DNA from 3 places in the Thermoanaerobacterium aotearoense genome. Region 1 is predicted to be linked to each of the others. Evidence: riboswitches for the same ligand, from Rfam matches in the RefSeq annotation. Region 1 holds a riboswitch; each other region holds the start of a gene.
What was found. A riboswitch is a leader RNA that binds a small molecule or an ion and turns the genes downstream of it on or off. The one in region 1 is predicted to bind S-adenosylmethionine.
Positions count from the first base shown of each region.

Region 2: it holds a riboswitch for S-adenosylmethionine, as region 1 does, so the genes downstream of both, GSH73_RS09720 (homocysteine synthase) here and metK (methionine adenosyltransferase) in region 1, are expected to answer to the same signal.
Region 3: it holds a riboswitch for S-adenosylmethionine, as region 1 does, so the genes downstream of both, metA (homoserine O-acetyltransferase MetA) here and metK (methionine adenosyltransferase) in region 1, are expected to answer to the same signal.

Region 1 covers NZ_CP047602.1:571,294-583,705, reverse strand. The annotation lists gene GSH73_RS02755 (HD-GYP domain-containing protein) at 1-77, shown strand, start outside; gene metK (methionine adenosyltransferase) at 184-1,374, opposite strand; SAM riboswitch class I at 1,450-1,551, opposite strand; gene GSH73_RS02745 (rubrerythrin family protein) at 1,680-2,183, opposite strand; gene GSH73_RS02740 (peroxiredoxin) at 2,203-2,703, opposite strand; tRNA gene GSH73_RS02735 (tRNA-Tyr) at 2,927-3,012, opposite strand; tRNA gene GSH73_RS02730 (tRNA-Val) at 3,058-3,133, opposite strand; tRNA gene GSH73_RS02725 (tRNA-Pro) at 3,139-3,214, opposite strand; gene GSH73_RS02720 (phosphodiester glycosidase family protein) at 3,508-5,877, shown strand; gene GSH73_RS02715 (hypothetical protein) at 5,899-6,564, opposite strand; gene yyaC (spore protease YyaC) at 6,641-7,186, shown strand; gene GSH73_RS02705 (Gmad2 immunoglobulin-like domain-containing protein) at 7,191-8,645, opposite strand; gene GSH73_RS02700 (sensor histidine kinase) at 8,727-10,121, opposite strand; gene GSH73_RS02695 (response regulator transcription factor) at 10,131-10,808, opposite strand; gene nagA (N-acetylglucosamine-6-phosphate deacetylase) at 10,908-12,050, shown strand; gene GSH73_RS02685 (LacI family DNA-binding transcriptional regulator) at 12,060-12,412, opposite strand, start outside.
Region 2 covers NZ_CP047602.1:1,926,912-1,939,323, reverse strand. The annotation lists gene polX (DNA polymerase/3'-5' exonuclease PolX) at 88-1,794, shown strand; SAM riboswitch class I at 1,868-1,970, shown strand; gene GSH73_RS09720 (homocysteine synthase) at 2,104-3,396, shown strand; gene GSH73_RS09715 (PspA/IM30 family protein) at 3,525-4,244, shown strand; gene GSH73_RS09710 (coiled-coil domain-containing protein) at 4,251-4,901, shown strand; gene GSH73_RS09705 (Nramp family divalent metal transporter) at 5,063-6,334, shown strand; gene GSH73_RS09700 (hypothetical protein) at 6,384-6,674, opposite strand; gene GSH73_RS09695 (class I SAM-dependent methyltransferase) at 6,788-7,414, opposite strand; gene sigY (RNA polymerase sigma factor SigY) at 7,533-8,063, shown strand; gene GSH73_RS09685 (DUF5345 family protein) at 8,060-8,425, shown strand; gene GSH73_RS09680 (zinc ribbon domain-containing protein) at 8,434-8,769, shown strand; gene GSH73_RS09675 (PLD nuclease N-terminal domain-containing protein) at 8,773-8,979, shown strand; gene GSH73_RS09670 (ABC transporter ATP-binding protein) at 9,103-10,023, shown strand; gene GSH73_RS09665 (ABC transporter permease) at 10,010-10,762, shown strand; gene GSH73_RS09655 (DUF1540 domain-containing protein) at 10,942-11,094, opposite strand; gene GSH73_RS09650 (DF family (seleno)protein) at 11,266-11,586, shown strand; gene GSH73_RS09645 (heavy metal translocating P-type ATPase) at 11,605-12,412, shown strand, end outside.
Region 3 covers NZ_CP047602.1:1,940,356-1,948,952, reverse strand. The annotation lists gene GSH73_RS09770 (helix-turn-helix domain-containing protein) at 102-491, shown strand; gene GSH73_RS13590 (sigma factor-like helix-turn-helix DNA-binding protein) at 495-668, shown strand; gene GSH73_RS09765 (PaaI family thioesterase) at 694-1,116, shown strand; gene GSH73_RS09760 (cysteine hydrolase family protein) at 1,157-1,903, shown strand; gene GSH73_RS09755 (acyltransferase family protein) at 2,117-4,024, shown strand; gene GSH73_RS09750 (APC family permease) at 4,068-4,997, opposite strand; gene GSH73_RS13865 (amino acid permease) at 4,985-5,407, opposite strand; gene metA (homoserine O-acetyltransferase MetA) at 5,551-6,468, opposite strand; SAM riboswitch class I at 6,531-6,638, opposite strand; gene GSH73_RS09740 (geranylgeranyl reductase family protein) at 6,827-7,972, shown strand; gene copZ (copper chaperone CopZ) at 8,066-8,290, shown strand; gene cysK (cysteine synthase A) at 8,450-8,597, shown strand, end outside.

The sequences.
Region 1 (12,412 bases):
CCGCATTAGAAAATGTGGTTAAAACAAACAGCCAAATTTTTGAAAAAGAAACTAAAAACAATGGAATCGCCATTTAATTTATGCTATAATAAAAGTAGCGGAGCGTACAATTTTTATAAAAACCGCGGCTATAAATATAAATATACAAGCCGCAAAGCCCGGAGGATACTCCGGGCTTTAAAATTATTGTTTATTGAAAGCAAGTTTTTTCAGTATTTCAGCTCTATCAGTTCTCTCCCATGTAAGATCGAGGTCTGTGCGGCCAAAATGTCCATATGCTGCAACTTGTCTATAAATAGGCCTTCTTAGATCAAGATCTCTTATGATAGCAGCAGGTCTTAAATCAAATACTTTTTTAACTATTTCAGATATTTCTTCGTCAGGTATTTTTCCAGTGCCAAATGTATCTACATTGACTTCTAACGGTGTAGCTACGCCTATTGCATATGCCAATTGAACTTCACACTTTTCAGCAAGTCCAGCAGCCACGATGTTTTTAGCTACATACCTTGCAGCGTACGCAGCAGACCTGTCTACTTTAGATGGATCTTTGCCAGAAAAAGCGCCACCGCCGTGCCTTGCATATCCACCATAAGTGTCTACTATTATCTTTCTTCCCGTAAGGCCGCTATCTCCTTGTGGTCCACCGACTACAAATCGCCCTGTCGGATTTACATATATCTTCGTGTCATCATCAATAAGCTCTGGTGGAACAATGGGTTTTATTACATACTCTTTTACGTCATTTTCAATCTTATCATGATCCACATCTGGTGAATGCTGTGTCGACACAACGATTGAGTCAACTCTCTTTGGCACATCGTCAACGTACTCAATCGTCACTTGTGTCTTGCCATCAGGCCTTAGATAATCTAAAGTGCCATTTTTCCTTACTTCCGCTAATCTGCGGGCAAGCCTGTGTGCTAATGATATTGGAAGAGGCATAAGCTCAGGCGTCTCTGTGCATGCGTATCCAAACATCATCCCTTGGTCTCCAGCGCCTTGTTCTTCAAGCTCATCGTGGGAAATGCCTTTTTTTACTTCCAGTGCCTTATCAACTCCCAATGCTATATCTGGAGACTGTTCATCTATTGAAGTAAGCACAGAACATGTATCAGCATCAAAACCGTACTTTGCTCGAGTATACCCTATCTCCTCTATGACCTTTCTTGCGATTTTTGGTATGTCGACGTAGCATTTTGTAGATATTTCCCCCATCACCAATACCATACCTGTTGTAACGGCAGTCTCGCAGGCTATCCTCGCATAAGGATCATTTTTTAAGATCTCATCTACAATAGCATCAGATATCTGATCGCAAATTTTATCTGGATGTCCTTCAGTAACTGATTCTGAAGTAAAATACTTTTTCATCTGTATCCTCCTTTTTTAAATCACATAAAAGACCTAAAACAAAATAAAACCTCTCCAAAAGAAGAGGCACATCCACCCTCATCTTTCAGAAGTAAACTTCTGCGAGAATTAGCACCTTGTCGTAAGACAGGTTGCCGGGCTTCATAGGGCTCTTCCCTCCACCTCTCTTGATAAGAGTTTCGCTTATTTAACTTTAAATATAATATCACAGTGCAACTAATAAGTCAATTGAAAATTAAAAAAGTGCTTGATGGCAATCAAGCACTTTAAAGTTGATATATGATAATGAAGGGGTTTTATGCCTTTTAGAAAACAACAAACTTATCTCTTGGAGCACCACAAACCGGGCATTTTTCTGGAGCCGTATCAATTGCCGTATATCCGCAAACAGGGCAAATGTACACTTTAGAAATAGCTATGTCTTCATTTTTAAGTGCAGCAGCTTTTGCATCTGTATACATCTTTGCATGTAGTTTTTCAGCTTCAAGAGCATAATTGAAGCTTTTATCTGCAGATTTTTCTTCCTGCAAATCTGCTACGGCTTTATACGCAGGATACATTTCTTCTACTTCAAATGTCTCACCTGCTATAGCCTTGTCAAGGTTTGATACTGTGTCTTTTACCTCTCCCAGTGTCTTGTAGTGATTTGTGGCATGGACTAATTCGGCATAAGATATGGCTCTAAAAAGCTTTGCTATGTTTGGCTTACCCTCCTTTTCAGCCACATCAGCAAAAATTTGATACCTCATGTGAGCCTGGCTTTCACCTGCGTAAGCATCGCTTAGATTTTTTGTCGTCATTTCTCTCATTTCAAAATCTCCTCCTTTTTTAATCTAATACTTTGTCCCCTGGTTTCCAACCAACAGGGCAAGCATGACCTGTTTGAAGTGCATTAAGCACTCTCAATATTTCATCGACATTTCTGCCGATTACTGGCTCATGTACAACTTCATAATCAACAATTCCTTCGGGGTTAATGATAAATGCGGCTCTTAATGCTATGCCGGCATCTTCGATGAGAATGCCATACTGCTTTGTGACTTCCTTGTTGTAATCAGATAAAAGCGGAAAATCAACGCCACCAAGGCTATCTATCCACGCCTTATGTGAATAAACACTATCTGTGTTGATGCCTAATAGTTCAGCATTAAGTTTGTCAAACTCCGGCTTCATCCTATTAAACTCCGGTATCTCAGTTGAACATACTGATGAAAAATCCAGTGGATAAAAGAAAAGCACTACCCATTTTCCTTTATAATCACTTAAAGATATTTGACCTTTTGTGCTATCTAACTTAAAGTCAGGAGCTTTTTTACCTACCAACGACATATGTACCCACCTCTCATCTATTCTTAGTCAATTATCACATCGGATAAGCTATTAATATTTTATTTCTATTAATAACTATTTTCCCTTCACAAGTATTATTATACATCATTTATTTTTTAAGTCAATAGGATTTGGAAATTTTTTTATCGATGTTTTTGAAAATTATCGTGGATAGAAAATTTTGAAGAGAAAATAAAAAAAAGGCCACTTAGCCTTCTATTCATGGTGGAGGGAGATGGATTCGAACCATCGAAGGCACCAGCCAACAGATTTACAGTCTGCCCCCTTTAGCCACTTGGGTATCCCTCCATGATTATTTTATTTTAATGCGTAAAAAATATTCACAAATAGAAATGGTGGTCGCAATAGGGCTCGAACCTATGACCCCCTGCTTGTAAGGCAGGTGCTCTCCCAGCTGAGCTATACGACCAATCATGGTCGGGGTGGAGGGACTCGAACCCCCGACCCCATGCTCCCAAAGCACGTGCGCTACCAACTGCGCTACACCCCGGCGTCTCGCGACATATTTGATTATAGTTTAAATCTATTAATTTCACAAGATTTATTATTCCTCATTTTAGCCGGTTTATATCAGTTAATTTGGCATTTTTTCGATGTTTTTCGCTTATACTCCATTTATCTTTTATAATCATTATACGCAATTTAGGCAATAATAATATTAGTTTTTATTTTTATTTTATGAAATTGTAACACGACTGTAATATACAAAAGGTACAATATGGTTATATGCTGCTGATGATAAATTTTCATAAAAACATTTGAAAATACATAGGAGGGATTTTTTTGAAATACCGAAAAGTTATAAGCATGTGTCTATCTTCAATAATTATTTTTTCATCGATTTTTATGAATGGTATTGCTGCAGATGCCTACACCGTAATAACTTCAAATGAAAGCCAGCAAATATTAAGTAGAGGAGTTACAGAAAAAAACATTACATATTTCACAACAGATGGTTTCATCAATATCAATGTGTTAGATGTGGACTTAAGCGACAATAATACATCAATATCCACTATCTTTAATCCATCGGGTTTTAAAGACAGAATGGATGTGGAAGACATGGCAAATGGCAACGGTGCTATAGCCGCAGTAAACGGTGATTTTTTTGACACGAAGCAAGGGTTTATCGTAGGAGCATCAGTCAAAGATGGAAATCTTTTAACCGTTCCATACTATCAGGGAAATTATGCTACATTTGCCATAGATAAAAACAACGTGCCATCAATAGGCTATTGGAAAAGCACTTCTCTTAGCATAACACTCCCTGACGGCAGTCAAATTCCTGTAAGTGCCTTAAACAACGTAGGCTCCATAGGTAGCGGAACGTCTTGCGTCATATTTACAAAGGACTGGAATGATGAGACGCCCGGCCTAAGCGACAGCTATAAAGATCTTGTTGAAGTATTAGTTGACAAAAACAACAGCGTCTTAGAAGTAAGGCAAGGTGAGGGTCCTGTAGCAATTCCTGACGGAGGCTATTCCATAGATGCAACAGGAGATATCGCAAAGGTTTTATCAAATTTAAAGCAAGGAGATAAAGTCATCAAAAACATCTCTACAGATCCTCCATTTGACAACTTTAAGATGGCTGTTAGCGGAGGAACCATTTTGGTGCAAAACGGTTCAATACCATCGCAATTTACCGACAATGTGGATGGCATATACGCAAGGACAGCTATAGGATATACCGAAGACAAGAAGCACGTAATAATAGCAACAGTTGACAACGCCAACACGAGAGGGATGACAGAAAGTGAATTAGCGCAGCTTATGTTAAGCTTAGGAGCTTATAATGCTATGAACTTAGACGGCGGCGGCTCAACACAAATGGCTATAAGACCTTTAGGAGATAGTCAAGCAAAGCTCCAAAATGAAGTTCCTGGTTTCGAAAGAAATGTAGCCAACGGAGTTGGAGTATTTAACACAGCACCAACAGGAAATCTATACGCCATAAAAGTTGAAGCAGATAGCCCAAATATCTTTGTAGGCACCCACAGAGCGATCACTGTAAAAGGATATGATGCAAATTATCAACCAGTAAAAATCGATCAAAACTCCGTATCATTCTCTATAAGCGGCATAGCAGGAAGATTTGATGGAAATGAATTTATTCCTCAAAGTTCAGGTGACGGCGTGATAATAGCAAGAGTAGGCAATGTGACTGGTACGCTGAAAATAAAGGCTTTAGATGCTATAGCAGACATAAGATTTACACCTTATTCTGTGAACATAGATAAAGGTACAACTACATCAATATCAGTCATAGGAAAAGATATAAATGGCTATAGAGCACCTATAGAAGACAGAGACATAAGCTGGACTGTTTACAACAATGTAGGCACTATTTCAGATGGCATCTTCAAAGCAGCAAACAACGATCTATCTGGTGCTTTGTCGGCAAATATAAATGGAAAAGTAGGAAATTTAATGGTGAAAGTCGGGCAAGGATCAGATTTTGATGCGTCACAGCTTCCAAAACCATTGAACTTTGAATCTATTGACAGCAAAAACAAGGAAGTAAGCGTCAGCAACACCAACGATTCGTTTAAATTCATGGTATTTGGAGACACAGATTACAATACGCTTTTGAAGCTTCAAATTTCCTTAAAAGCCGCCAGCATAGCCAATAAAGACTATCCTTTAGTAGTTTTTACAGGAGATGTAAATGACAAAGTCTTAAAATCACTTACGATTCCGTACATAAAAGCAGGTAATTCTTATGGGGTATATGACTTTAGAAATTCAACATTTATCATGTTGGATGATACTAATGGAGGTTTGCTATCATCCAATAAAGATCAGTGGAGCTGGTTTTTAAACACATTAAACAGTGTAAAAGGAGATAACCTATTTGTAGTTTTGCCAAAGCCTGTATGGGGCTCCGATGGATTCAAAGACACTAAAGAAGCGCAACTGTTCGAGGACACGCTGCAAAAATTCAGAGAAGATACAGGTAAAAACGTCTGGATAATATATAACGGCGACACACCTTTTTATACGACATTGAATGACAACATAAGGTATATATCTAATTACGGAACAAATAATGGCGGTGGAAGTATGGACATATACAATGACGCCAGATACATTTCAATAATGGTAAATGGAAAAGACATTTACTATCAAGATAAAAATCTGTTTACAAAATAAAGATGCGCTAAAAGCACATCTTTATTTTGATGTATTTTTCTCATCAAAATACTTTTCTACAATGCTCTTTAAAAAATCTATATCCCCTTCTGACAAATGCTTTTTAAGTATATCCATCATTTCATAGCTTTCTTTTTCTGTCACACCATCTTGAGACATTTTCATGATCTCACCTATGCCTGACGGACCTAATTTCATCAATATGCCTATAGCCTTAGATTTTGTTGCAAAGTCCATCTCTCTTTGAACGCTTAATATTTTTTCAGGCGTCACAACTATTCTATTCAAGTTTAAATTTTCGCTGCTTTCTTTCGAATTGTTGTTGCCGTTTATCTTTGTAAACTCTCTATTTCTCTCTTGGATTAATTTGTCCAGTGATTTCTCATCGAATTTTCTTATGTCATTTTCCTCACTGTTCTTTTTTTCCGAATTTTCTTTATCGCTTTTCTCATTCTCTACCGCAGATTTATTTTCATTTTCCTTTAAATTTGGAGTGGTATTGAAAACAGGCACCTGCATCTCATTTTTACTGATTTTATCCGTAGATGAATAGTATGTACTTCTAATCGCTGGTTTCAAGACTTCATTTGGTGGTGGCTGTTCTTTTATAAAAACATCAAGCATAAATATAATACTGACAGCCGTAATAGCAACGACGAACCCAATGCTATAGATTGATTTCTTCACCAAAAAACACTCCCTTCGAATACTTTTATTATTTCATCCTTAACTGTATTTAATACAAATTTTGGAGGAAGATTTTATGGATGAATTGCGGGTTAGGTATGACGACAAAAGCGCCATCAAACTCATGTCAGCGTATTTAGCAGAGGAAATAAACTTTGATTCTGTTATACTTTGCATAGGTACCGATAAATGCATCGGAGATTCGTTAGGCCCTATTGTAGGAGACATGATATCAAAAATGACCAGCGGCATAAACGTATATGGGACATTAAAAAACCCGATACATGCAATGAACCTTGAGGAAAACATCGCCCACATAAAAAGAAAGCATCCCTACAGCAACATCATTGCTGTTGACGCTTGTCTTGGAGATAAAGATAACATAGGTAAAATATCCATAAAAAAATCGCCAATATATCCAGGCAAAGGAGTGGGAAAAGTATTGCCTGCTGTCGGCGACATATCTATAATAGGAGTGATTGACGCCTTTGATATAATACCTGTACATAACACAAGGCTTGGATTTGTATTTGAGATGGCAGAAGTCATCGCCATGAGCATACATAGAGCGTTTTATTTAAAAGCAGCCATAAAAAATAACTCTGACATAAGTCAGAGCTAATTTTTTACTTTAGGTACAGTGGTATTGATACAAGATCTTGCACAGAACCATCTTTTGGACTTAATGAAAATACCTGCAATGTACCATCTTGTGGTGTTGATAATGGATTATACTGTATGTCTGCTTGAAAATCTCCCCAAGATGGAGCACCTGCACTTGCCTGAACAGACGTCTGTGACAATATATTGCCATTGGAATCCAACAGCCTTATATTAACAACAGCTTCAAACACCCTGGCCTTTCCCACCACTTTTATAGGGCTTGTAACGCTGTTGTTTCTCATAGGCGACAACACTATTATATTTGCCTCCTGACTGCTGTAAGATGTGATTGTGTTTTTGTCTGAATCAATCACAGCCCGCGCTTCTTTATTTTTTGTCAAGATCATGCCAAGCTCGTCGCCTACTTTTATGTCTGTAAAATCCATGTCTGTCTCTGAATACTGGTAACCACCTTGACTGTCGTAACCGATCTTTGACTGACGGTGTATTATGGCATTCGGCAACACCTTAATATCTGGACCAGCTACATTGTTTATGTCACTGGTATCTTGGTACTCCCGCTCTATCGTGACGACTCTCGTATCGTAATTAATGGCTTTTACGATGCCGTATATGAATGTCTCTCCTTTTGTAGGATCTGCTTCAGGTATCTTCGTGAATTTCGGCTTGACATCACTTATGACCCATATATTGCCTTCTTTATCTCCTTCAGGTTGGACAAGTGTCACAAGATAAGACTTATTGTCATGGATAGCGTTTATGAGCGCAATTCCACCCTTTTTAGATTCCAATGAAAAATCGTCATCAGGCGAAAATCCAACGACACCGCCTTCCTCTTGTATCACTTTCATGGGATCCAATCTCCACGAATCTTTTCCAAATGACGTACTCTCTTGAAGCTTTTTTACCCTGTCCTTATCGATGTACACTTCTCCTGTAAGCACAATCCTGCTCAATGGGTCAAGGCCTATTTTGTACCCATAAAGGGAATCTATCTTATTGCCTTCCACTAAAATCTGGACACTGTTTACATTTGGAAGCCCAGTCAGTGTATTTACAAGTGCAGCAACCATGTACTTTGCTGTAGTCCCATCGATGCTTGTTGAAGAAGTATAATCTTTAGAAAAGTTTACATAAGCTGTAGTATCCTTCAACTGAACCGATAAAAGCTTTGTGTTGTCAGGAATTATCGGCTTTGAATATTGGTCTTTAGGACCTTTCATCAATTCATTTATCACTTGTTTCAGTAAGTCCGCATTTTCGGATACGCTTCTTACTTCCATATTCAATCCTGACATCTTGCTATTTAAAAAATACAGCGAAACTTCTTTAACAGCTTGAACGGTAGATTTCGGGCTTATAGGGGCATTTTTTTCCGTCTTAGTTTTCGTGTTTGTAAAGCAACCTGACAAAGAAATTGCAGCGATCAATATCAAGACTAAAAACGCCTTCTTCATTGTTATCCCCTCCTAAAAATATGATACAATATTTTTATTACACCTGTATTAACAGAACCTTAAAATTTAATAAATTTTTGTTTAAATGTTCTTAACCGGAATCGTTATGTAAAAAACAGTACCTTCGCCGACAGTGCTTTTAACGTCTATATGTCCTTTATGCAAATCTACGATCTCCTTTACTATGGCCAAGCCTAGTCCAAAACCTCCAGTCTTTTGAGATCTTGCCGTATCGCCTCTGGAAAACCTTTCAAACACCTTAGGCAATGTTTCCTGACTTATTCCTATGCCTGTATCAGATATTGTGATGTAGACATTCTTATCATCAGAATCAAGAGTCAGTTTGACAGAGCCACCGCTTGGAGTGTATTTTATCCCATTTTCCACGACATTGTATATCATCCTGTAAAATCTATCTGCATCAACGTCCGCAAAAATATTTTTCTCGTTCTCAAATATCAGCGAAACACCTTTTTGATCAGCTATCGCCTCAAGGTTTTCAATGACATTGTAAGCAATTTCACTAATATTTTCCGTTTTATTTTCGATTGAACGTATTTTATCAATCTTTGCTAAAACCAACAATTCATTTACAAGCCTCGTCATTCTATCAACTTCAGAATTTATATCCTTTAAAAACTCTTTATACACAGATATATCGACATTATCGCTGGATATAAGCGGTTCTACGAGGGCTTTTATTGCCGCCAATGGCGTTTTAAGCTCATGGGATGCATCGGAGACAAATCTTTTTCTCTCCTCGTCTATCTTCATAAGCTTCGTACCCATATCGTTGAATGCGTCTGCCAGCTTGCCGATTTCATCATTTCCCTTCACATCGACTTTGTAGTCGAATTTGCCTTCGGATATTATCTTTGTAGCGTCTGTAAGCCTTTTTAAAGGCTTAGTTATAAATGCGGCAACTATTAAGCTTAATATGCTTACGATAGAACCTATAGCAGTAAATGTATATATCATCTGCATTTTAATTGAGTACAAAAAATTCATCACATCGTCAATAGACGTAGATAATAGGATACTGCCTACAATCTCATTTTTTATAGTAACAGGTACAGCAGAATACATGGTCCAGCCAGAACCTGTGATGTAGTGTATGCTTGTAGAGCCTGTCCCCTTTAAAGCGGACTTAATATCGCTGTAATTATTTATATCTTTGCCTTCAATGCCGCCATTTCCTGCAGAATCAACTATGACTTTTCCACTTACATCAGTAAAAAGAATCCTCGAGTTAATCTGGTTTGCATAGTCAACAATGGTAGGCTCAATCAAATACGAGGAAACCCCTATAAACTTAGAGACCAAATTTGCAATCATATTGGCCTGCGTCAAATTGGTTATTCTTTCGTTTGCAAGGTAGCTTTCATAAATATTGTTGAAAAGATAAATGCCTGTAGAAGCCAGCGAAACTATCAGGATAATAAAATAAATCGAAAATATCTTCCACCTTAAACTCAACGTATCACCCTATTTCATGTAGTAGCCAGAGTCCCACTTTGTAAAAATATGCTTTGGATTTGCCGGATCGTCTTCAATCTTCTCTCTAAGCTTTCTTATATGGACATTCACAGTATTCGTATCTCCATAGAAATCAAATCCCCATATTAAGTCCATCAGTTTGTCCTTAGAATAAAGCTTTCCCGGATTCGAAGCCAAAAGAACTAATAATTCAAACTCTTTATTTGTAAGATCGATGTCTTTGCCATTCTTCTGGACTATCTTGTCAGGAACATTTATCGTAATATCCCCTAACTTGATTACATCGTGCTTTTTCACATAAGGCGTCGTCGTCCGTCTGAATAAAGCTCTAATTCTGGCGATCAATTCCCGCGTATTGAAAGGCTTTGCAAGGTAGTCATCTGCTCCCATCTCAATGCCTACTATCTTATCCACATCTTCACCTTTGGCTGTAAGCATTATTATAGGTATATTTGAAAATGACCTTACCTCTTTGCAAAGGGTAAGACCGTCGATCTTGGGCAGCATCAAATCTAATATTACTAAATCATAATTGCCATTTTTTATTTTTTCCAAACCTTCTTCACCATCATAAGCATAATCAACGTAATAACCTTCTTGAATGAGGGATAGCTTCAATCCCTTTACAAGCATTTCTTCATCATCGATAATTAAAATGTTTTCCATAGCCGATACCTCCATTTTTAGTATATCATATTCCATGTGAAAATTGTATATAATTGATTTTATGTTTAAATAAGTCTAAAATTTAATTGAGGTGATAATATGAAGACGCTAATCGTAAATGGTAAATTATTAGTTGGCGGGAATATAGTAGACGGCAAAGATGTATTGATTGAGGGAAATAAAATAAGCGCTATTGGAAGTGGCCTTTATGCCGACAATACAATAGATGCTGAAGGCAACTACGTGTCGCCAGGTTTCGTAGACATACATATACACGGTTCTTCTGGATTCGATACAATGGACGGAACTTTTGAAGCAATAAATGCAATATCGAAGTCTGTAGCAATGCATGGCACCACGTCATTTCTGCCTACAACCATGACAGAGGATAAAAGCAAAATCAAAAATGCTATTAAAAATGTGTTTGACAACAAAAGCCGCGTTGAAGGTGCTGAAATCTTAGGCATTCACATGGAAGGTCCTTTTATAAATCCGAAGCAAAAGGGCGCGCAAGATGACAAATTCATTTTAAAACCTACAGTAGAAAACTTCAATGAAATATGTGGCCAATATGTAGACATTGTAAAACTTGTCACAATAGCACCTGAAGTTGATGGAGCATTGGAGCTTATAAAATATTTAAGAGAGAAAAACATCACCGCATCTGTAGGACATACCGATTCTACTTATGATGATGTAGCTTTGGGATTCAAAGCAGGTATAACACATGCCACTCATGTCTTTAACGCCATGAAAGGATTTCACCACCGCGAAGTAGGAACAGTAGGAGCAGTCTTCGATCTCGACATAAGCGCAGAAGTAATCGCTGATGGAATACACTCTGTCTTTCCAGCCATAAGAACGCTTATAAGGTTAAAAGGTAAAGAAAAAATAAATCTCGTAACAGATGCAATGATGGCTGCAAACTTAAGTGACGGTCTTTACCAATTGGGTGGTCAAGACGTATACGTAAAAGACGGTGCTGCAAGGCTAAAAAGCGGAGTTTTAGCAGGAAGCACTCTTACATTAGACAAAGCTGTAAAAAATATCTTTTTCAATACAGATTTAACACTTCCTGAATCTGTCGCACTGGCGTCTTACAACAGCGCAAAAGTAATAGGTATTGATTACAAAAAAGGCCTTATAAAGGAAGGATATGATGCAGATATCATAATCTTTGATGAAAATATAGAAATAAAAAAGACGATTGTCGGTGGGAAAATCGTATATGAAAAAAAATAGCCAATAAGGCTATTTTTTTTCTTCACCATATCCTGTTGATTCTCTGACGATAAGCTGATGCGGCAAAACCACATGCATATCATCAATAGGCTCTTTAGCAAGTAATTTTGTCATAAGTCTCATACTTACAGCACCTATGTCATACGCAGGCCTCTGAATAGTAGTTATAGTAGGCCTGAACATATATGAAAGATAAGTGTTATCAAAGCCGATAACGTGAATATCTTCGGGTACGCTAAATCCAGAGTCAAATATGGCATTTATTGCAGCAGCAGCCATCTCATCTGATGCTGCAAAGACAGCGTCAACATTGTTTTCCAAAAGCTTTAGCATTGCAAGGTACGCTTGCCTTGCTTTGAAGC
Region 2 (12,412 bases), 1.3 Mb from region 1:
TTTTACAGTTAAAATGATATAATATATTAAGAATACATCGGCAATTATTTAGGTTGGGTGATATTAAAATATAGAGATGTGATGAGTGTGGATAAGAAAACCGTTGTCAATATACTTAATGAAATAGGGCTTTTATTAGAATTAAAGGGTGAAAATCCTTTTAAGTCGAGAGCGTATTATAATGCTGCTCGTACAATAGAAGTCCTTGATGACGATATTGAAAAATTAATAAAAGAAGATAGATTAAAAGATGTAAAGGGTATAGGTGATGCGATTAATAAAAAGCTTACTGAGCTTGTTACTACAGGTAGACTTGAATACTACGAAAATCTTAAAGCATCAATACCTGAGGGCCTCATTGAGATGTTAAAAATACCAGGTCTTGGACCTAAAAAGATAAAAACATTGTATGACAAACTTGATATAAAGACGGTTGGTGAGCTGGAATATGCCTGTATTGAAAATAGACTTGTAGAATTGCCGGGATTTGGTGAAAAGACGCAGAAAAAAATCTTGGAAGGCATACAATTTATAAAACAGTTTAGTGGTAAGCATCTATTTATGGATGCATATATAGAGGCTACATCATTAAAACAATACCTTGTTGATAGTGGATTGACAATAAGATGCGAGATTGCTGGAAGTTTAAGGCGAAGAAAAGAGATAGTTAAGGACATAGATGTTCTTGCTACCACAGAAAGCCCTGAGAAGCTTATGGATGTATTTACAAAATATGAAGGTATAAGGGATATTGTAGCTAAGGGTGAAACTAAGACCAGCATAACATTGAGATCTGGCATAAATGTAGACTTAAGGGTTGTCAAAGATGAAGAATTTCCATATGCATTGCACCATTTTACAGGCAGCAAAGAGCATAATACAGCTATGAGGCATAGGGCAAAGCAAATGGGAATAAAGATGAACGAATATGGTCTATTTAAAGATGAACTGCCTATTAAATGCCGTGATGAAGAAGAGATATTTAATAGTCTCAATTTATCGTATATTCCTCCAGAACTTCGTGAAAATATGGGTGAAATTGAAGCAGCGGAAAAAGGGCTACTTCCAGTATTAATAGAGGAAAAAGACATCAAAGGGGTTTTTCATGTACATACGATATACAGCGATGGTGCAAATACACTTTTTGAGATGGTGAATGCGGCAAGAGATCGCGGTTATAAAATCATTGGTATCACAGATCACAGTAAATCTGCATTTTATGCGAATGGACTTAAAGAAGAAGATGTTTTAAGGCAATTGGATGAAATAGATGAATTGAATAGCAAATACAGTGATATAAAGATATTAAAAGGCATAGAATCTGATATATTAAGAGATGGCTCTCTTGATTATGACGAAGATATATTGAGAAGATTTGACTTTGTCATCGCATCTGTTCATTCCAACTTTAAAATGAACAAAGACGACATGACAGAGAGAATAATAAAAGCTATAAAAAATAGATACACAAAAATCATTGGACACATGACAGGGAGACTCCTCCTTGCAAGAGATGGTTATGACATCGATGTGTATAAAGTTATAGATAGTGCTGCTGAATATGGCAAAATAATTGAAATAAATTCGAGCCCTTATAGACTGGATATTGATTGGAGATACATAAAATATGCAAAAGAAAAAGGTGTAAAATTTGCAATCTGTCCAGATGCACATAGGATAGAAGGGCTTGATGATGTAAAATATGGTATAGGCATTGCTCGTAAAGGCTGGCTTGAAGCGAAAGATGTGATAAATACGTATGATTTTGATGAATTAAAAATGGTTTTAAAATAAAATTCCAAGAAAACATATTGACATTAATGATTTAAAGTGTTAATATAAATAAAAATAAAATAGAATATGAAACCTCTTATCAAGAGTGGTGGAGGGACTGGCCCGATGAAACCCGGCAACCGGCATATATTATGCGTTTGGTGCCAAATCCTGCAGGGAAACCTGAGAGATGAGAGGAGCGGCGTAAATTTAGCCCTCTTCTACATCGAAGAGGGCTTTTTAATATTCTAAAAAAGTGAAGAGGGGTGAATTGTAAAGAAAGAGCATTTCAATTTTTTAAAATTAAATTAAAATAGAGGAGAGATTTAGATGAGTGAAGAAAGAAAGTTAAAATTTGACACATTGCAGGTACATGCGGGGCAAGAACCAGATCCAACTACAGGTGCAGTGGCAGTGCCAATTTATCAAACATCGTCGTATATATTTAAAGATACTGAACATGCCGCTTCTTTATTTAGCCTTAAAGAACCAGGTAATATTTACACACGAATTATGAATCCAACTAATGATGTATTTGAAAAGAGAATAGCAGCCTTAGAAGGCGGTGTTGGTGCTGTTGCGACAGCTTCTGGCTCTGCTGCTATAACATACGCTATTTTAAATATAGCAGGTGCAGGCGATGAAATAGTATCTGCCAGCACATTATACGGTGGAACATACAATCTATTTGCTTTGACACTGCCTAAACTTGGCATTAAAACGACGTTTGTAGATCCAGATGATCCAGAAAATTTTAGAAGTGCAATAACAGACAGAACAAAGGCATTGTATATAGAGACAATAGGAAATCCCGGGATAAATATACCTGATTTCGAGGCTATAGCGAAAATAGCCCATGAGAATAAAATACCACTTATCGTAGACAATACATTTGCAACGCCATATCTCTTCCGTCCGTTTGAATACGGAGCAGATATAGTAGTACATTCAGCTACAAAATTTATAGGAGGCCACGGGACGTCAATAGGCGGAGTAATAGTAGATTCAGGAAAATTTGATTGGGCAGGAAGCGGAAGATTCCCTGAATTTGTAGAACCAGATTCCAGCTACCATGGACTTAAATACGTTGAATCATTTGGACCGGCCGCATATATTACAAAGTTAAGGGTACAGCTTTTAAGAGATACTGGTGCATCATTAAGCCCGTTCAATGCATTTTTGTTTTTACAAGGATTGGAAACTTTGTCATTAAGAGTCCAAAGGCATGTAGAAAATGCACAAAAAGTAGCAGAATTCTTGGCAAAAAATCCAAATGTGACGTGGGTAAACTATCCCGGGCTTAAAGAAAACAAATACCATGAACTTGCAAAGAAATACTTGCCGAAAGGTGCTGGAGCGATATTGACATTTGGAATAAAAGGTGGAATAAATGCTGGAATCAAATTCATAAACAGCCTTGAATTATTCTCATTGCTGGCTAATGTTGGTGACGCAAAGTCTTTGGTAATTCATCCAGCAAGCACGACACATTCCCAATTAAGTGAGGAAGAATTGGCATTAGCAGGTGTAACTCCTGACCAAATAAGACTTTCGATAGGCATAGAAGACATCGACGACATATTGTATGACCTTGACCAAGCACTTAAAAAAGCAGCAGAATAAATATTATAGAGCTTTCTTCACAATAGAAGAGGGCTCTTGATATTTTTTAGCAAAATAGATATTTTTCACAAGATCTTCACATTTTTAAGGTAATATTAAAATATAAAATTGTAAAGGAGAGATTAATTATGAGTTTAGTAAAACGCATATCTAATATTTTTAGAGCTAAAGCAAATGACATAGTAGAAAAGATGGAGGATCCTGAAGACACTTTAAATTACTCATTAGTAGAGATGAGAGAAAATTTATCTAAAATAAAAAAATCTATGATAGATGTGGCAACATTAAAGAAAAAATTAGAAAATGAATTAAGCGGCATCAATATTAAAATATCAGAATACGGCAAAAATGCTGAATTAGCTTTAGAAAGCGGTAGAGAGGATTTAGCAAAAGCGTCAATACAAAATAAAAATGATTTAATAGAAAAAAAGACAAACCTTGAATCACAGATAAAAAGCATAGAGGAGCAGCTTAAGAATATAGAAAAAAGTAAGGAACAAATGGAAGACAATTTAATAAAATTACAGAGCAAAAAAGAAGAACTTATCACTATGAAAAAAGTATCGGATGCACAGGTAATGATAAAAGAAACGCTGACAGGTATTGCAAATGATACAAGTGATTTAGGTGAAAGAATAAGAAATGCAGAAGAAAAAATTAAAGAAAAATATGCAAAATCACAAGCCATTGATTATATGGTTGATGCAGGCATGCTTGATAACATATTAGATGATGAAGATAATGTAGAAAAAGAATTAAAAGAAATTGAAAAGCAAAAAAGAGCTGAAGAAGAATTTGAAGAACTTAAAAAGAGAGTAGCTGCAAAGAATCAAGCAATTAAGGAGTGAGCTATAGTGGGATGCGGCGGAAGAGGTTTTTATAGGTTCTTTGACTTAATTGATGATTTTGGATGCTGTGGAAATAGAGGATTCTACCATGAAAGACATTACGAATACGACAAATACGATGAAATGATAGCTGTAATAGATAGATTGTACGCAGAGGGTAAAATAGATACTGAATACTACCAAAGATTGAGGAAAGAAGCTGCTATTGGCAATCTAACGATGGACGATTTAATGAGAATTGAGATTAATAGCCAAAAGAAATTAAGCCGTGAATACAAAGATATAGATCCAGAATTAAACAAATATTATGATAAGTTGAATCGAATTGATAAGGCCAAAGAAGAATCAGAGAAGATAAAAAATGATTTATTATCAGAGATTGAGAATTTGAAAAGAAGATCTGAAAGATTAGAGAAAGCTGCAGAAACGATGATTTCTGTAGACGAGGCTTCAACAAAAGATTATATTAAAGAAAAAATAGAAATTGAGAGTAGAATATCGACTCTTGAAAAGAGAAAACAAGATCTTGAAAAAGATATTTCTGACATAGATGAACTTAAAAATGAGTTAAACCTTAAAATCCTTGAATTAAAATCATTAAAGCAAAGAGACATGCTAAATGACTTAAAATTTGATATAAAGGATATGAATAAATAAATAGAACTCTAAAAGGGTTCTATTTATTATTGCAATATAGGGAAATATATTGTATAATCTAATTGATAATGAATTTCAAAATCAAAGAATTGTAAAAATAAGTTTACATTTCTTATTGCTTTATTGAATTCATAAAAAACTTATGTATAAGGGGTGCTTAAATGTCTTTAAACGAAAACGAACTTACACTATCTCATGAATTTGAAGGATCAAAAAAGAAAAAATCTGCTATTTTATTACTACTTGCAACAATAGGTCCTGGGCTTACTGTCATGTTAGCAGATACTGATGCAGGATCTATTATAACATCGGCGCAATCTGGTGCAAGATGGGGTTATAGTTTGTTGTGGCTGCAATTTTTACTTATCCCGATTTTGTATTTTGTGCAGGAGCTTACAACGCGTATTGGAATAACAACTGGTAAAGGGCATGGTGAATTGATCAAAGAAAAGTTTGGTGCAGGTTGGGCATGGTTCTCAGTTTTAACACTTGTGGTTTCTGCTATAGGTGCTTTAGTCACAGAATTTTCCGGCATTGCCAGCGTTGGCTTATTGTTTGGCATACCGAAGTGGATAAGCATATCACTTGCATCAATCTCCTTAATATTAATAACAGGCTTTGGACGTTATACTATTGTTGAACGCATAGCTATATTTATTGGACTATTTGAACTAAGCTTTATACCAGCGGTTGTACTTGCACATCCCGATACTTCGTCAATAATAAATGGGATTATCGGACAGAAGCCTTTCTACGATGAATCTTATAGGCTTCTTATAGCAGCAAATGTTGGAGCGGTAATAATGCCTTGGATGATATTTTACCAACAAGGCGCTGTGATAGACAAAAAATTAACAGAAAAATCCATAAGGTTTAGCCGAATTGACACTGCTGCCGGCTCAGTTGTGACTCAGGTAATCATGGCGGTTGTACTTGTATTAACGGCTGCTACTATTGGACGGATAAATCCAAATGTTTCACTTACGAATATTCAGCAGATTGCTGATTCACTTATACCATTTGTAGGTCAGGTTGGTGGCAAAATCTTATTTTCAGCAGGTATTATCGGTGCTTCCTTGATAGCAGCTGTCGTTGTTTCATTGGCAACTTCATGGTCGTTAGGTGAAGTTATGGATTTTAAGCGAAGCCTTAATTCATCGTGGAAAGAAGCTCCAATATTTTATGGATTATATGCTGCAGGCATTATTGTTTCCGCCATTATCGTTTTATCAGGAGTACCCCTTGTAACATTGACAATTTCGGTTGAAATAATGAATTCGTTGCTTTTGCCAATTGTCCTTGGTTTTTTGATAGCACTGGGATGGAAGGCATTACCTGAAAAATATAAATTAAAAAATTGGGAAAAAATCGTGCTTGCGATAATATACGTACTTGTATGTTCTTTAGGAATTCTTACATTGTTTCAGATATGATTTTAAATATGAATTAACTGTGTAAAAAAGGAGCCATTTGGCTCCTAAATTACTTTTGCTGTTCATTGATTTCGTTCTTTAGCGCATTTGTGCATGCATTTAACATATTTTGCGCATCTTTTTCATCTATATTTCCACCCATCATATTTTGCACATCTTTTGCTGTCAGTCCTTTCATGTAGTTGTACATGGCACTATAGTTGAAATTTGAACCCATCATGTTAAACCCATAGCCGTTATTAATTGTATCGGCTTTTGCTCTTAATGCAGTTATTTGCGTAAATGCTATAGCACCTATTATTAGCACGCCTGCGAATATAGCTATAACTTTCTTTCTCATTTAAGATTCCTCCTTGTTTTTTATTGTGATTTTATTATACAATGCAATTATAAAGATCTTATGAAGATTGAGAAACTTTTTATAGAACTTTTTTATTTCACATATCGACTTTTTTATTTGCCTGCAATTATAAGTTTCATTATGTCAAGAGCCAGGTTTTCTTCTTTGAGTATTTTAAATCCTGAAATCTTCAAATTTTTTACAGTATCTCTATTTATGTTTGCACCCCATGTGTTTACTGTAAGAGGATTGAGTATATCCATTAGTGTACCTAAGATTAGTTTTTTGCTTCTTACGTGCTCAAGCATAAAAAGCTTCCCATCATTTTTTAATACTCTTTTAAGTTCTTTTAATCCTTTTATAGGATCCGGCACAGAACAAAACACACAGCTTGTTACGACAGCATCAAATGTATTATCATTAAACTCAAGGCTTTCTATATCCATTACTCTAATATCGACATCTTTGCCATATCTTTTGGCTTTATCTTTTGCTATTTCTACCATTTTAGGTGAAAAATCAATACCATAAATATTTTTACCTTCAGGATAATATAAAATATTACTGCCAGTGCCAATACCTGCTTCAAGTATAGTGTTTCCTGAAACCTCGGACCAAAGCATATTTCTCCACCTTTTACCACCTGAAGACTCCATAAGGCTTTCCATCAGATCATAATATTTTGCAATTCTTTCATATCTTCTTTTAATAATTTCAGTTCTATTCGTTGAGCTTCCCATATTGAATCAACTCCTTCATGCAATATTATACCTAAATCTATTTTTCTGATAAATCTGTTAAAATAAATGTGAACTTTTTTAAAATTTATGCGTTATATTTATGAGAGGTGGGCATGTGATGGATGAGAGCAAACTTATAAATGATGCAAAAAACGGCGATAAATATGCATTAAATCTGCTTATAACTGAAAATTATAATATTGTTCTTGGATATTGCATTAAAATGACGGGGAATATGTCACTTGCCCAGGACATAGCACAGGAGGCTATGTTGAAAGCTGTATTAAATATTAATAAGTTTACACCGGATTTTAAATTTTCTTCTTGGTTAATAAGGATTGCCATCAATATTTACAAAGATTTTTTAAGAAAAAACAAAATAGCTGAATGTATAGATGATATAGATATATTTTCTGAAAGTAATGTAGAAGATGACATTATAAACAAGGTCCATTATAAGGAAGTTATGAAAATATTGTTAAACCTTCCATATGAAAAAAGGGCGGTATTTATATTGAAACACTATTATGGATATAAATACGAAGAAATTTCTAAAATAATGAATTGTCCAGTTGGAACGGTGCGTTCAAGGTTGCACTACTGCATTAAGTATATTATGAATGAGATGGAAAGAAGGAAATGGATATGAAGAAATATCATAATGATATAGACCCTAAGCTTATAGATTCTTTTTATAATGAGTCAGATAATAAAAACATAGATAATGATGCATTTAATAAACTCAACAAAATTTCAGATATGTTTGATATTTTTAATGAACCTAACGTAAAAATTAATGCATTTGAATTTATCCAAAAAGCTAATGAAATACGTAATAAAAAAAGAAATAGAAAAGAGCTTGCAATCTTCATGCTTGTTTCAATTACGTTTATAGCATTTTTGATTTTAGTTGCATTTAAAGATTTTAAGTTAATAATCATTTGTCAAATTATAATTTATTTATCTTTGCCGTTAACTGTTGTGCCGTTATTAAAATTTAGAGAGGAGTAGAGGCTAAAATGAAGTATCTATTATTTGTTCTATTGATTATATTACTTGTATTACAGGCGACATGGATATTTATAGATGCAAAAAAAAGAGGCGAAAAATATTATTGGCTTTGGGGGTTGTTTGGACTTTTAAATGTGCCATCATCGTTAATAATCTATATTTTGGTGACCCGCTATGAAGTTTCCAAATGTTCGAAATGCGGTGCGTTGATAAAAAAAAGTTACAAGTATTGTCCATACTGCGGCAATATGTTAAAGACTTCATTATGTCCGCATTGTGGCAGGGAGATTAAAGATGAATGGGTATATTGCCCTAATTGCTCAAAAAAATTGAGGGAGGAATAAATTATGTATGATAATTTAAGTACATCTGAAATAATAAGACTTTTTGCTCCATTAATAATTATTCAATTAGGTCTTATGATTTTCTCAATATATCGTCTTACAAAGGATAAAGTCAGATTTTTGCCGAAATGGGCCTGGCTTATAATTATAGTGCTTGGAGAAATTTTAGGACCACTTATGTTTCTCATCATCGGAAGGGAAAAAGAGTAGACAATTTGTCAATCGATCTATCTATCCATCATATTATTCTGATTCCCAATGCAAATAGGTGAAGAATATTTGATCACAATGAATGTAGAAGTTATAAATTGATTAGAGAGGAATGTTTTTTATATGATTGAAGTAAATAATTTAACTAAAAGCTATGGAAATAACACAGTTTTGAAACAAATATCTTTCAAAATCGATAGAGGCTCAATTTATGGTTTTTTAGGGAAAAATGGTGCTGGTAAGACAACAACAATGAATATTCTTACAGGTTTTACCAGATATGATAGTGGCGAAATATATATTGATGGTCTAAAATTTAGTGAAAATAAAAGAAAACTATTAAAAAAAATCGGTTATCTGCCTGAAAATCCCGAGTTTTATAACTATATGAACTCAGAAGAATACTTAAACTTCATAGGTGAATTAAGCAATATGAAAAGCAAAGATAAACGTATTGAGACCATTCTTGAAAGTGTAAATCTAAAATATGCAAAAAAAAAGAAAATTGGGGAATATTCGAGGGGTATGAAGCAGAGACTTGGTATAGCTGCAGCATTGTTGAATGATCCAGAGATAATATTTCTCGATGAACCAACATCTGCACTTGACCCAGAAGGCAGAATTGAAGTATTGGAAATAATAGCTGAATTGAAAAAGCGAGGGAAAACAGTGTTTTTATCAACACATATTTTAAATGATGTTGAAAGAGTTTGTGATTATATAAGTATACTGGATAAAGGTGAAATCATCATATCTCAAAATCTGAATGAGCTTAAAAAGAAATATATCCAGCCTATTTATGACATTGAATTTGAAAATCCATGTGGTGATTTAAGTAATAGATTTGCTGATATAAAGTGGATTGATAGCATAAGAATAAATAAAAATACTGTAAGTATATATGTAAATGACATTTATGAAGCAAAGACAAAACTGATAAGAGAAATCGCAAAACTTGATAATCCTGTAATCTCATATAAAATCCGTGAAGCAAGTTTAGAAGATATATTTATAAGGATGGTGAAGCAAAATGCCAACATTTAATGCATATTTTAAGAAGGAAATAATTGAGTCAATAAGACAATATAAATACCTTATTCTTGCCATTGGTATAATACTTTTTGCGATGCTCGACCCTATCATGTTAAAGATGTTACCATTGATGCTTAAGAATAAGATTCCAGGTGATATCAGTGCATTAATAAAAATAAACTTTAGTACTGCTATTCAAAACTATATAAAGGATTTAAGCCAAATATCTTTTCTAATCGTAATATTGACATTGATGGGGATATTAAGTGATGAGATATCATCGCATAAATTACTTTTTCCATATTCAAAGGGCTTGAATCCTGCTGCAATGGTCGCATCAAAAATATTGCATTATTCAATTGTATTGATAATATTCATATTTTTGGGATTTTCCATTAACTATTATTATGCAGATACCTTATTTAAAGATAATACAATACCTTTTAGTAAAATCATGTTTTCTGCAACATTGATATCACTTTTTTATATCTATACAGTAATATTGCTTACATTTTTGAGCAGTCTTTTTAAGAAATCAATCGTTGCAGCTGTCGCATTGTTGATTATAAATTTTGCGGCTTCAGCACTAATGAATATTGAAAAATTATCCGTATATATACCAAATAAGCTTATTGCATTAGCAAGTACATTTAATACATCAGATATTATAAAACCGCTAATATCTACTTTAATGTTAAGCATAGTATTTTATATCATTTCTATAATTAGAATGAACAAAATTGAAATGTAAAAAATCATTGTTTGCCTCCCAAACAAAATAGTTGTATCGTTTAGTAAAAGCAATACCGATGTTGATGGTATAGTGTATTAATGTGATAAACTGATAAGTAGGAAAATTTTAATAAAATTAAGTGTTAAAAGAAAGCGTTGTATATACGCTTTCTTTTAACACTAAAAATAGACTATTTTTTATCTTGACCTGAATGTGGTACATTCAGTTTCTGCGCTGGTCTTTGCTGTCGGGGTCTTTGGATTTACTTCGATTGATTGTGCATGGCATCTCATATCTTTCCAATATGTGCATGTGTTAACACCACATTTTACTACGCTTTCTGCATTCATAAAGAACACCTCCAATTGATTTTAATCAAAAATTATTATTTGCATAAAGGATGTAGTTATACATAAGCTTGTGAAAAAGCGTTAAAATAATATTGACATAAACATATCGGAATTATATAATAAAATTGCAATACCCATAAGGGGTATAATATGTTTAAAAGAGGAGAATGGATGAAAATGCATATTCGCTTTTTATATTTCGAAGGATGTCCTAACTCAGAACCAGCATTAAAAATGTTAAAAGAGGTTTTATCAGAAAAAAATATTAAAGATGATATAGACATAGTAAAGATAGAGTCTGAAGAAGACGCATATAGATATAAATTTTTAGGTTCACCGTCAATTCATATCAATGGAGAAGACATCGAAAAAGAGAGAAGGAATGATGAACCTCTTTATGGATGCAGAGTGTATAAAGTGAATGGACATAATTCCGGTGTGCCACCGAAAGAAATGATTTCAAAAGCTATTGATGAGGCATTGGCAATATAATTTAAGGAGATGATTTATATGCCTGAAAAAGCTACTTTAAAAATTACTGGCATGACTTGTGCATCTTGTGCCGCTCACATAGAAAAAGGTCTTAAAAATTTAGAAGGAATTGATGAAGCCAATGTCAACTTGGCTGTGGAAAAGGCAACAGTTGTATACGACCCGACTAAAGTTAATATTGATGATATGACGAAAAAAATTGAAGATTTAGGGTATGGTGTAGTAAGGGACAAAGCAGATCTTGTATTGATTGGTATGTCATGTGCTTCATGCGCTACTAAAATAGAAAAGACTTTGAATAAATTGCCCGGTGTATATAAAGCCAACGTTAATTTTGCTACAGAGGAGGCATCTGTAGAATATAATTCAGACGCAATAAGTGTAGAACAGATGGCAAAAGCTATAAGAGACATCGGCTATGATGCGAAAGAAAAAAAAGATAATGCATTAGACTATGAAAAGGATGAGAGAGATGCCGAGATAAAAAGGACAAAAACCATGGTGATTATATCTTCGATTTTGACTTTCCCACTTCTTCTGGCTATGATATTAAAAGTTTTTAAATTGCCTGCAGGAATTTTGGAGGTTCCGTGGTTTCAAATACTTTTAGCAACGCCAGTTCAATTTATTATTGGATATAGATATTACAAAGGTGCTTGGCATAATTTAAAAAATATGTCAGCTAACATGGATACATTGGTGGCTCTTGGCACGTCTGCTGCATACTTCTATAGCTTGTACAATGTTTTTACTAAGCCTATGTCAGAGGTACACAATTATTTATATTTTGAAGCGTCGGCTGTTGTAATCACTCTTATTACATTGG
Region 3 (8,597 bases), 1.3 Mb from region 1:
TATAACTCGCAATTACAAAAACATTTGTTCGTTTAATATAATTAAAGCACAGTGCTGCACTGAAAGGGACCGGTCCTCACTTTATGTGGGGTGTGTAGTAGATGATAAGCTATAATGAACTGTGCTTTAAGGCTAAAAGTGGTGATAAAGATTCTGTCTATGAGATTTTAAAAAAATTCAATCCTCTTTTGATAAAATTAGCAAAGAAGTTTCCATACGACAGTTTTGATGATATGATTCAGGATGGAAGAGAAGTGCTCATTACTGCTATTCATCAGTTTGATGAGAAAAAAGGCAAAGAATTTATAGCATATGGCAGTATGCAGCTTAAATTTTACTTTTTAAATGTCTATAGAAAGAAAAAGCCATTTCTTTCTTTGAATGCAAAGGCAGATGATGATGAAGATGAGATCATCGATTTGATTGAAAGCGATGGACTTACGCCGGAAGAAAAATTTTTTGATGATATCATGAAAAAGGATTTAAAATAAGCCTTGAATAGACTTACTGCAAAGCAGAAAAACATAATAATGCTTTACTTTTTCGAGAGAAAAACGCTTGTTGAAATATCGAAAGAATTAGGAGTAGGTTACCAAAGTGTTGTTAAACTTAAAGACAGGGCTTTAGATAGATTAAGATTTTTGATAAAAAATGATATAATTATGTAAAACGGCTTGAAAGGATGATGTATACTTGGAAGCTAAAAATCTCGGTATAAATGAAGAATTATTCAAAGAAATAATCGAGTTGAACCAAAAAGCTCAGTTTCACAATCTAATCGGCATGGAGATTGCTGAGCTTGGCAGTGGTAAAGTGACGATGGAAATGACGATTTCCGAGAAACATCTAAATATCTTTGGGATTGCTCACGGCGGTGTACTTTTTTCTCTCATGGATACAGCTATGGGAATTGCTGCAAAGACGATGGGGAAAAACATGGTGACTCTCGAGATGAACATAAACTATATAAAGCCATTAAAAGACAAAGACAGGATCAAGGCAATAGGGAAGATCATCCACATGGGCAAGACGACTGCTGTTGCAGTATGTGATGCATACAATCAAGATGGCAAACTTGTGGGGTCTTCCCGTGAGACATTTTACTGCATAGATTAAATGGTATACAATAAATATAAGATGAAAGGAGGCCATGAAAATGAATTTTGATAGCTTTTTGTACAATACAAGACCTTTTTTGAATTATTTGTTTGATTTTTATAGCAACTTAGATGACATGAAGTTAAGCACCGTCATAAAAGATGCCGGAAGTGCTGACAATGTGTCGATTATAGTCGTTGACATGATAAATGGTTTTTGCAAAAATGGAGCTTTGTCAAGTCCTCGAATAGGAGGGATTATAGAACATATAAAGAGCCTCATTAAAGCTTCATACAGAATGGGCATAAAGAATGTGATGTTTGTAAATGATGCACATGTCAAAGGCGCTGCAGAATTTGCGAATTATCCAGAACATTGTGTCAAAGGAACTGATGAAAGCCGTATTGTAGAGGAGCTTTTAGAAGTAGTCAAGGACAAGCCGAATGTGTACGAGAAAAATTCGCTAAATGTTTTTTTCGGCGGAGAAGATGGCGATGGGAATGAGTTTTTGAGAAAGATATTTGATATGATAAAAGGAGGCAAATCTACATTTATCATCGTAGGTAATTGCACTGATTTGTGTGTATATCAGACGGCGATTTCTATAAAGATGATTGCAAATGCCAATAATTTAAGTGCCAATGTGATTGTGCCTGAAAATTGTGTTGAGACTTATGATATAAGTGTGAAGACGGCGGAAAGGCTGAAAATAGTTCCACACGATGGCGACTTAACACATACTATGTTTCTATACCACATGAAGCTTAATGGCATAAATATAGTCAAAGAACTGCTGGAAGAATAAAATAAAAAGTTTTAAAGAGCTCTTTAACGTATAAAGGGCTCTTTTTATTAATAAATATTTATAAGATATTTATATTTTGTTTATCAGTTGTAATGCTGTTGTAATATTGATAATATATAATGGATTCATAGAAAAATGGCTGTTTTAGATGAATGATGAAGAATTTTGTTGCAAATTGCTTTTTATTGTGAGGGATCTTAGGAGGGGATTTCAGTGCCAAAGCCTTTAAACGAAAACGCAAGATACATGGCAGGACTTGACGGGCTACGGGCTTTAGCTGTACTTGCTGTCATTGGGTATCATCTTAATCTGACTTTTTTGCAAGGTGGTTTTTTTGGCGTCAGCATATTTTTTGTGTTGTCAGGATACTTGATAACAAATATAATTGCATCAGAATGGGAGAAAAACAATAAAGTTGATTTAAAAAATTTTTGGAAGCGCAGGATGTTGAGGCTGTTTCCAGCCCTCTTTATCATGATAATTGTAGTCGTCTCTTATGTTACGCTTTTCGACGCTTCAAGGCTTTCATCTATTAAAGGTGATGCTATAACAAGTTTGCTTTATGTCAACAATTGGTGGCTTATATTCCACAAGGTATCTTACTTTGCTAAATTTGGGCCACAATCAACGTTTGGCAATCTATGGTCACTGGCTGTTGAAGGACAGTTTTACCTTATTTGGCCATTAGCTTTGATTGCGGCATTTAAGTATATAAAGAAGAAAAAGCACATTTTTATTATCACTTTGCTGCTTTCTGCGCTTTCTGCCTTAGCAATGGGTATGATGTACATTCCAGGAATGGATCCCAGCCGTGTGTATTATGGCACCGATACTCGCGCTTTTGGGCTTCTTTTAGGTTCAGCTTTAGCACTGATTCTGCCCAGCAACAAATTTTCTCACACTGAGGCTAAAAGAAAAGTATTGATTTATGATGCGATTGGCTTTTTGGCAATAGCTTCGGTTTTTGCTATGCTTATGTACGTCAATCAATACGATTCTTTTGTATATAAAGGCGGCATGTACTTGCTATCTATAATAACTGCTGTAGTGGTGGCTGTGTCAGCACATCCTAAAAGCTTGTTAGGAAAAATATTAGGATGCGGTCCATTAAGATGGTTGGGGGCAAGGTCGTATGGAGTGTACCTTTGGTACTTTCCAGTGCTTATTTTGACGACGCCAACTGTAGATACGAAAGGCTTAGACCCTATTCGGGCGCTATTGCAGGTATTTATGATCATCGTTATTTCTGCCTTGTCATGGAAATACGTGGAGGATCCAATAAGGCACGGGGCACTTAAAAAAATCATAAACGACTTAAAATCATTGAGATTTGAAAAAGGTAAAATACTACCTACACTTAAAACATCTGCTTTAGTTTCATTATCCGTATGCTTAATGGGTATTTTTATTGCGGGCATGAGTGGAATCATACCTGCCAGCGCATCAGTTTCATTAAATTCAGGTGCGGCAAATGCTGCTTCAGATTCACCATCTTATGTAGAAAGCGGTAATAGTAATAGCAGTGATTTACAGGGATACAATGATAATCTGCCAGATAATAGAAGGGATATTAAATACTATCCGTATAAAGGAGGGAATCCCAGCTCAGCGGCCTCAAGTAGCGGTAATTCCACAATCAGCCCTGTACAGGATGGAAAGGGCATAACCATAATAGGTGACTCAATATTGATAGATACGAAGCCTTATTTGGAGGAGATGCTGCCGGGAATCACCATCGATGGCAAAGTAGGCAGGCAAATGTATCAGGCAAAAGATGTCGTGAAAAGCCTTAAAGCAAAGGGAAAAATAGATACTTTGATAGTTGAGTTGGGAACAAATGGGCCTTTCACTGAAGACCAGCTTTTGTCGCTTTTAAAGAGTGCAGAGCCCGTAAAACACGTAATATTGGTAAATGTTCGCGTCCCACGGCCCTGGGAAAGCATCGTAAATGAGACATTGTCAAAAGTGTCTTCAGAATATCCACATACTACTTTAGTCGACTGGTATAAAGCCAGTTATGGACACGATTCATTCTTTTCACCCGATGCGGTTCACTTAGAGCCCAGTGGTGCTAAGTATTTTGCTTCACTTATAGCAAACGCAGTAAAAGAAGAAAATTAAAGCTATGTAAAAAAGGCTGCATTTTGCAGCCTATATTTTATAATTATTCTAAGACTTTTCGAATCTCGCTTAGTTTTGTGCTATTTTTGTACTTCATGTATATATAGAATGGTATGCCGCACATAAGCATTATGAATCCGTACATGACAGTCTCGGCTCCAGATCCGTATATTGTCCACATAGCGTATGCAAATCCTAAAAGCGGAACAATGGAATTTTTTATAAAGCCTAATACGCTGACATTTTTGTCTCTTTTTATAAGAAGCATCATTTCAGATGCGGCTGTAAAAGCGTATACGGGCAGGAAAGATAGAGTTGCCAGCAATATTATGAAATTAAACGCAGAAACAAGAGATTTTGTATAGTTCATCAGCAATAGCAAATTTACAAGTACCGATCCTATAATCAATGACACGTGAGGAGTCTTGTATTTAGGATGTACTTTTGAAAAGATTTCTGGAAATAGGCCGTCTTTACCTGCCGCATAAGCCACACGAGCTGTAGATAAAAGCCATCCGACAGTTGTGCCGAGCACACTTACTACAGAGCCTACTATTATGACATTTGCAATGTTTTTTCCTAAAAACTGTTTAAGGATGTCAGCTATAGGAGAAGCACTTTTTGCAAGCTGGCTTTGCGGCATTGCACCCATTGCCGAGAGGTTTATGGCAAGGTACATTACTACTGCTATTAATATCCCCAATATTGTGCTTAATTTTACGTTTCTTTCAGGGTTTTTGATTTCTTCAGCAGTTATTGACGCAGTTTCAAGTCCTACAAATGCCCACAGCGTTGAAGTGGCTGCTGCAGATAAAGTATTCATGCCTTTTCCTGCAGGGAATAATGGCATTACATTGCTTGACTTGAAATGCACTGCTGATACGATTATGAAGAACAAAAAAAGACATACTTCAAAAACAGTTATTGTTGTTTGAGTTGATCCAGCCTTTTTTACACCTATTATAAAATCCATAAGATTCCACTGGTGTACAGAAAAGCAGCTAAATGATTTTGCGATAAAATCGGGAATAAAGCGCTTGAATAACTGGCAACTGCAATGACAACGGCAGCGTTTCCGATCCAAGAACCATTCCAGTATAGCCACGCATTGATAAAACCTATAAAGTCTCCAAAAGCTAATTTTGAGTATTCGTACGGGCCACCAGCTTTTGGAATCCTTGAACCTAAATTTGCAAATGACAATGCCAACAATATTGATCCAATGCCTGTAACAAGCCATGCCAGTATTGTTGCGCCTGGGCCTGATTTAGATGCAAGTGTAGCAGGAAGCATGAATATGCCGGAACCCATCATGTTGCCTGTCACAAGCGCTGTAGCGATAAATAGGCCAATGTCTTTTTTAAGCTTTTGTGTTTTGTCCATATAGTACAATTCCTTTCTATAAATTTTTGAAATAGCATAATTAAATTAGCACAGGAAAGTGAAAAAGTCAATGAATAATTTTGCAAAAATGATATAAAAAATGCAGGATATAAAATTTAGCTTTATACCTGCTTAAATTGCGCTTATTCAATTGAATTTACATCGTATGGAGTTTTTTGATATACATAGTAGTTTAACCAATTAGAAAATAATAGATTTGCATGGCTTCTCCATTTCACAATTGGCTCATTATTGGGGTCATCTCCCGGGAAATAATGTTTTGGTATTTTTATGGGTATGCCTTTTTTTAAATCCCTTTCGTATTCTGATTTTAACGTCAAAGGGTCGTATTCAGAGTGGCCTGTCACAAATATCTGTCTTCCAGATTTTGATGATACTATGTATACGCCTGCTTCGTCAGATTCAGAAAGTATTTCAAGGTCATCTACAAGCTCTATATCTTCTTTTCTGACTTCTGTGTACCTTGAATGGGGCGCATAAAATTCATCGTCAAAACCTCTTAATAAATCGACATTTTTCTTGGAAACCTTATGCAAAAACACGCCAAACATCTTCTCTTTCAGCGGGTATTTTGGTACGCCGTAGTGATAATAAAGACCAGCTTGAGCACCCCAGCAAATGTGGAATGTTGAAAATACATTGTGTTTGCTCCATTCCATTATTTCTTTAAGCTCATGCCAATAATCTACATCTGAAAAGTCTAAAGTTTCTACAGGTGCTCCGGTTATTATGAGGCCATCAAATTTTTCGTATTTTACATCATCAAACGTTTTATAAAAAGCTTCTAAATACTCTGGCGCGGTGTTCTTAGATTTATGTGATGCCGCATAGAGAAATTTTAGATCAATTTGCAGTGGATTATTGCTAAGTAACCTTAATAGCTGTGTTTCTGTCACACTTTTTGTAGGCATCAAGTTTAAGATGGCGATTTTAAGGGGGCGTATATCTTGATGAATAGCCCTTTCTTCAGCCATTACGAATATATTTTCTTTAGCTAAAATATCGATGGCAGGTAGGCCATTTGGTATATTGATGGGCATTTGCAAACCTCCTTCAATGTAAAAATAAAACGCCTCAGAGATGAGGCGTAGATACTCACATCTACTCATCTCCCAAAGCTATACGCTTTGCAGGAATTAGCACCATTTTCATAAAACATGACGGTTGCCGGGTTTCATAGGGCCAGTCCCTCCACCGCTCTTGATGAGTTTTGATTTACGATTTTAAATTGTTAAAATAATTATATATTCATTAATTGATGATGTCAATAACGTGAAAGGTATTTTCCATCGTTCCTTGTATCAACAACTGTTTAATTATAAATAGATTAAAATAATCCAATTTGCAGCTTTTATTTAGCATATTTTGCAATTATAATTGAACTTAGAGGTGAAAAAAATGTATGATGCAATAATAATAGGTGGAGGACCTGCAGGATCCACATTAGGAAGAAAGCTGTCTAAAGAAGGATATAAGGCATTGTTGATAGAAAAGCATGTTTTTCCAAGGTACAAAGCCTGCGGTGGCGGAATAACGAAAAGGTGTTATAAGTTATTAGATATTGATATAAGCCAATATGTAGAAGATATTACCAATGAAATTGTCTTTAAATTTCCAAACGGCAAACAGACTGTTTTACAAACCGATGAACCTATAATATATCAGGTAGACAGGGTTAAATTTGACAAATATTTGATCGATATGGCAGCTTATTACGGGTGTGAAATACATGATGGGGAAACATTTTATGACTTTTATGATAATGGAAAAAGTCTTGTTGTGATGACAGACAAAGGCGAATATGAAACGAAGATTTTAGTAGGTGCAGATGGGATAAACAGCAACGTGGCTTATAAAACAAGATTAATAAACGGTAAAAAAGGTATAGCGCTTGAAGGTGAAGTATATGTCGATAATAGCTTAATAGATGGATTAAAAGGAAAAGTTGTGGTGGATTTTAATGCGATAAAATATGGATATGGATGGGTATTTCCTAAAGGTGATAGATTGTCTATTGGTGTCGGGACTTTTTTAAATAAAATTTCAAATATAAAGGAAATACTGTCTAAAATGATAGAGGGAAATGTGGACGAAAATATAAAAGACTGTAAAATTTACGGTCATCAATTGTCGTTTCCTGATGGAAGCGATGGGGTATTTAATGATGATAAAGTAATACTAATTGGAGATGCTACAAGGCTTGCCGATCCATTTACAGGTGAAGGGATATACAATGCTTTGCTTACTGCAGACATCTCTTTTGACGTTATAAAAAAGCATTTCGATGGAGAATGTGGATTGAATGAATACACTCTTAGACTCAATAGAGAAATTGTGCCAGATATCGGTTGGGCATACAGATTAGCGCAATTCACATACAATAATATGGACTTCATAGAGAAATCTGTAAGGCATTTTCCTAATGTGCTATCATACTTTGTAGATATAATGATGGGTGATAATACATATAAGAATTTTAAGGTAAAGGTTCCAATGTATTCACTGCGTATAATGAACTCTAAGACGAAAATCAAAGTAGAATGAGATGATATCATAAAATAATTGACTTTCATGTTCAGTTAAATTAAACTATGTATAGGTAATACCCCTTATGAGTATAGAAAGGAGAGTTTAAACATGAGTTTATTTGGTCCAAAAGGTGAAACTGTGACGATCGATGTAAGAGGTATGTCGTGCAATCATTGCAAAATGACTGTAGAAAAAGCATTAAAAGGCCTTGATGGAGTGTCAAAAGCGACAGTAGACTTAGATAAGGCCAATGTCACCGTAACATACGATCCTAAAAAAGTTACTATAGATGACATGAAAAAAGCGATAATTGATGCAGGATATGAAGCTTAATATTTTTTATTATATGATTAATTAACCGCTAATGCGGTTATTTTTTTATGTTTAATGTATAATAAAATTGAAAAATGTTGTTTACAAAAAGCTTCATTTGATATATAATAAATACATAAAATCCAATCGGAATAGTATATTTTAAAAGGAGAGGATACAATGTCAAAGATTGCAAAAAATCTTACGGATTTAATAGGCAATACGCCGCTATTAGAATTGTCAAACTACAATAAAGAAAATAACATTGAAGCAAGGCTTATAGCAAAATTAGAGTATTTTAATCCGTTAAGCAGTGTAAAGGACAGAA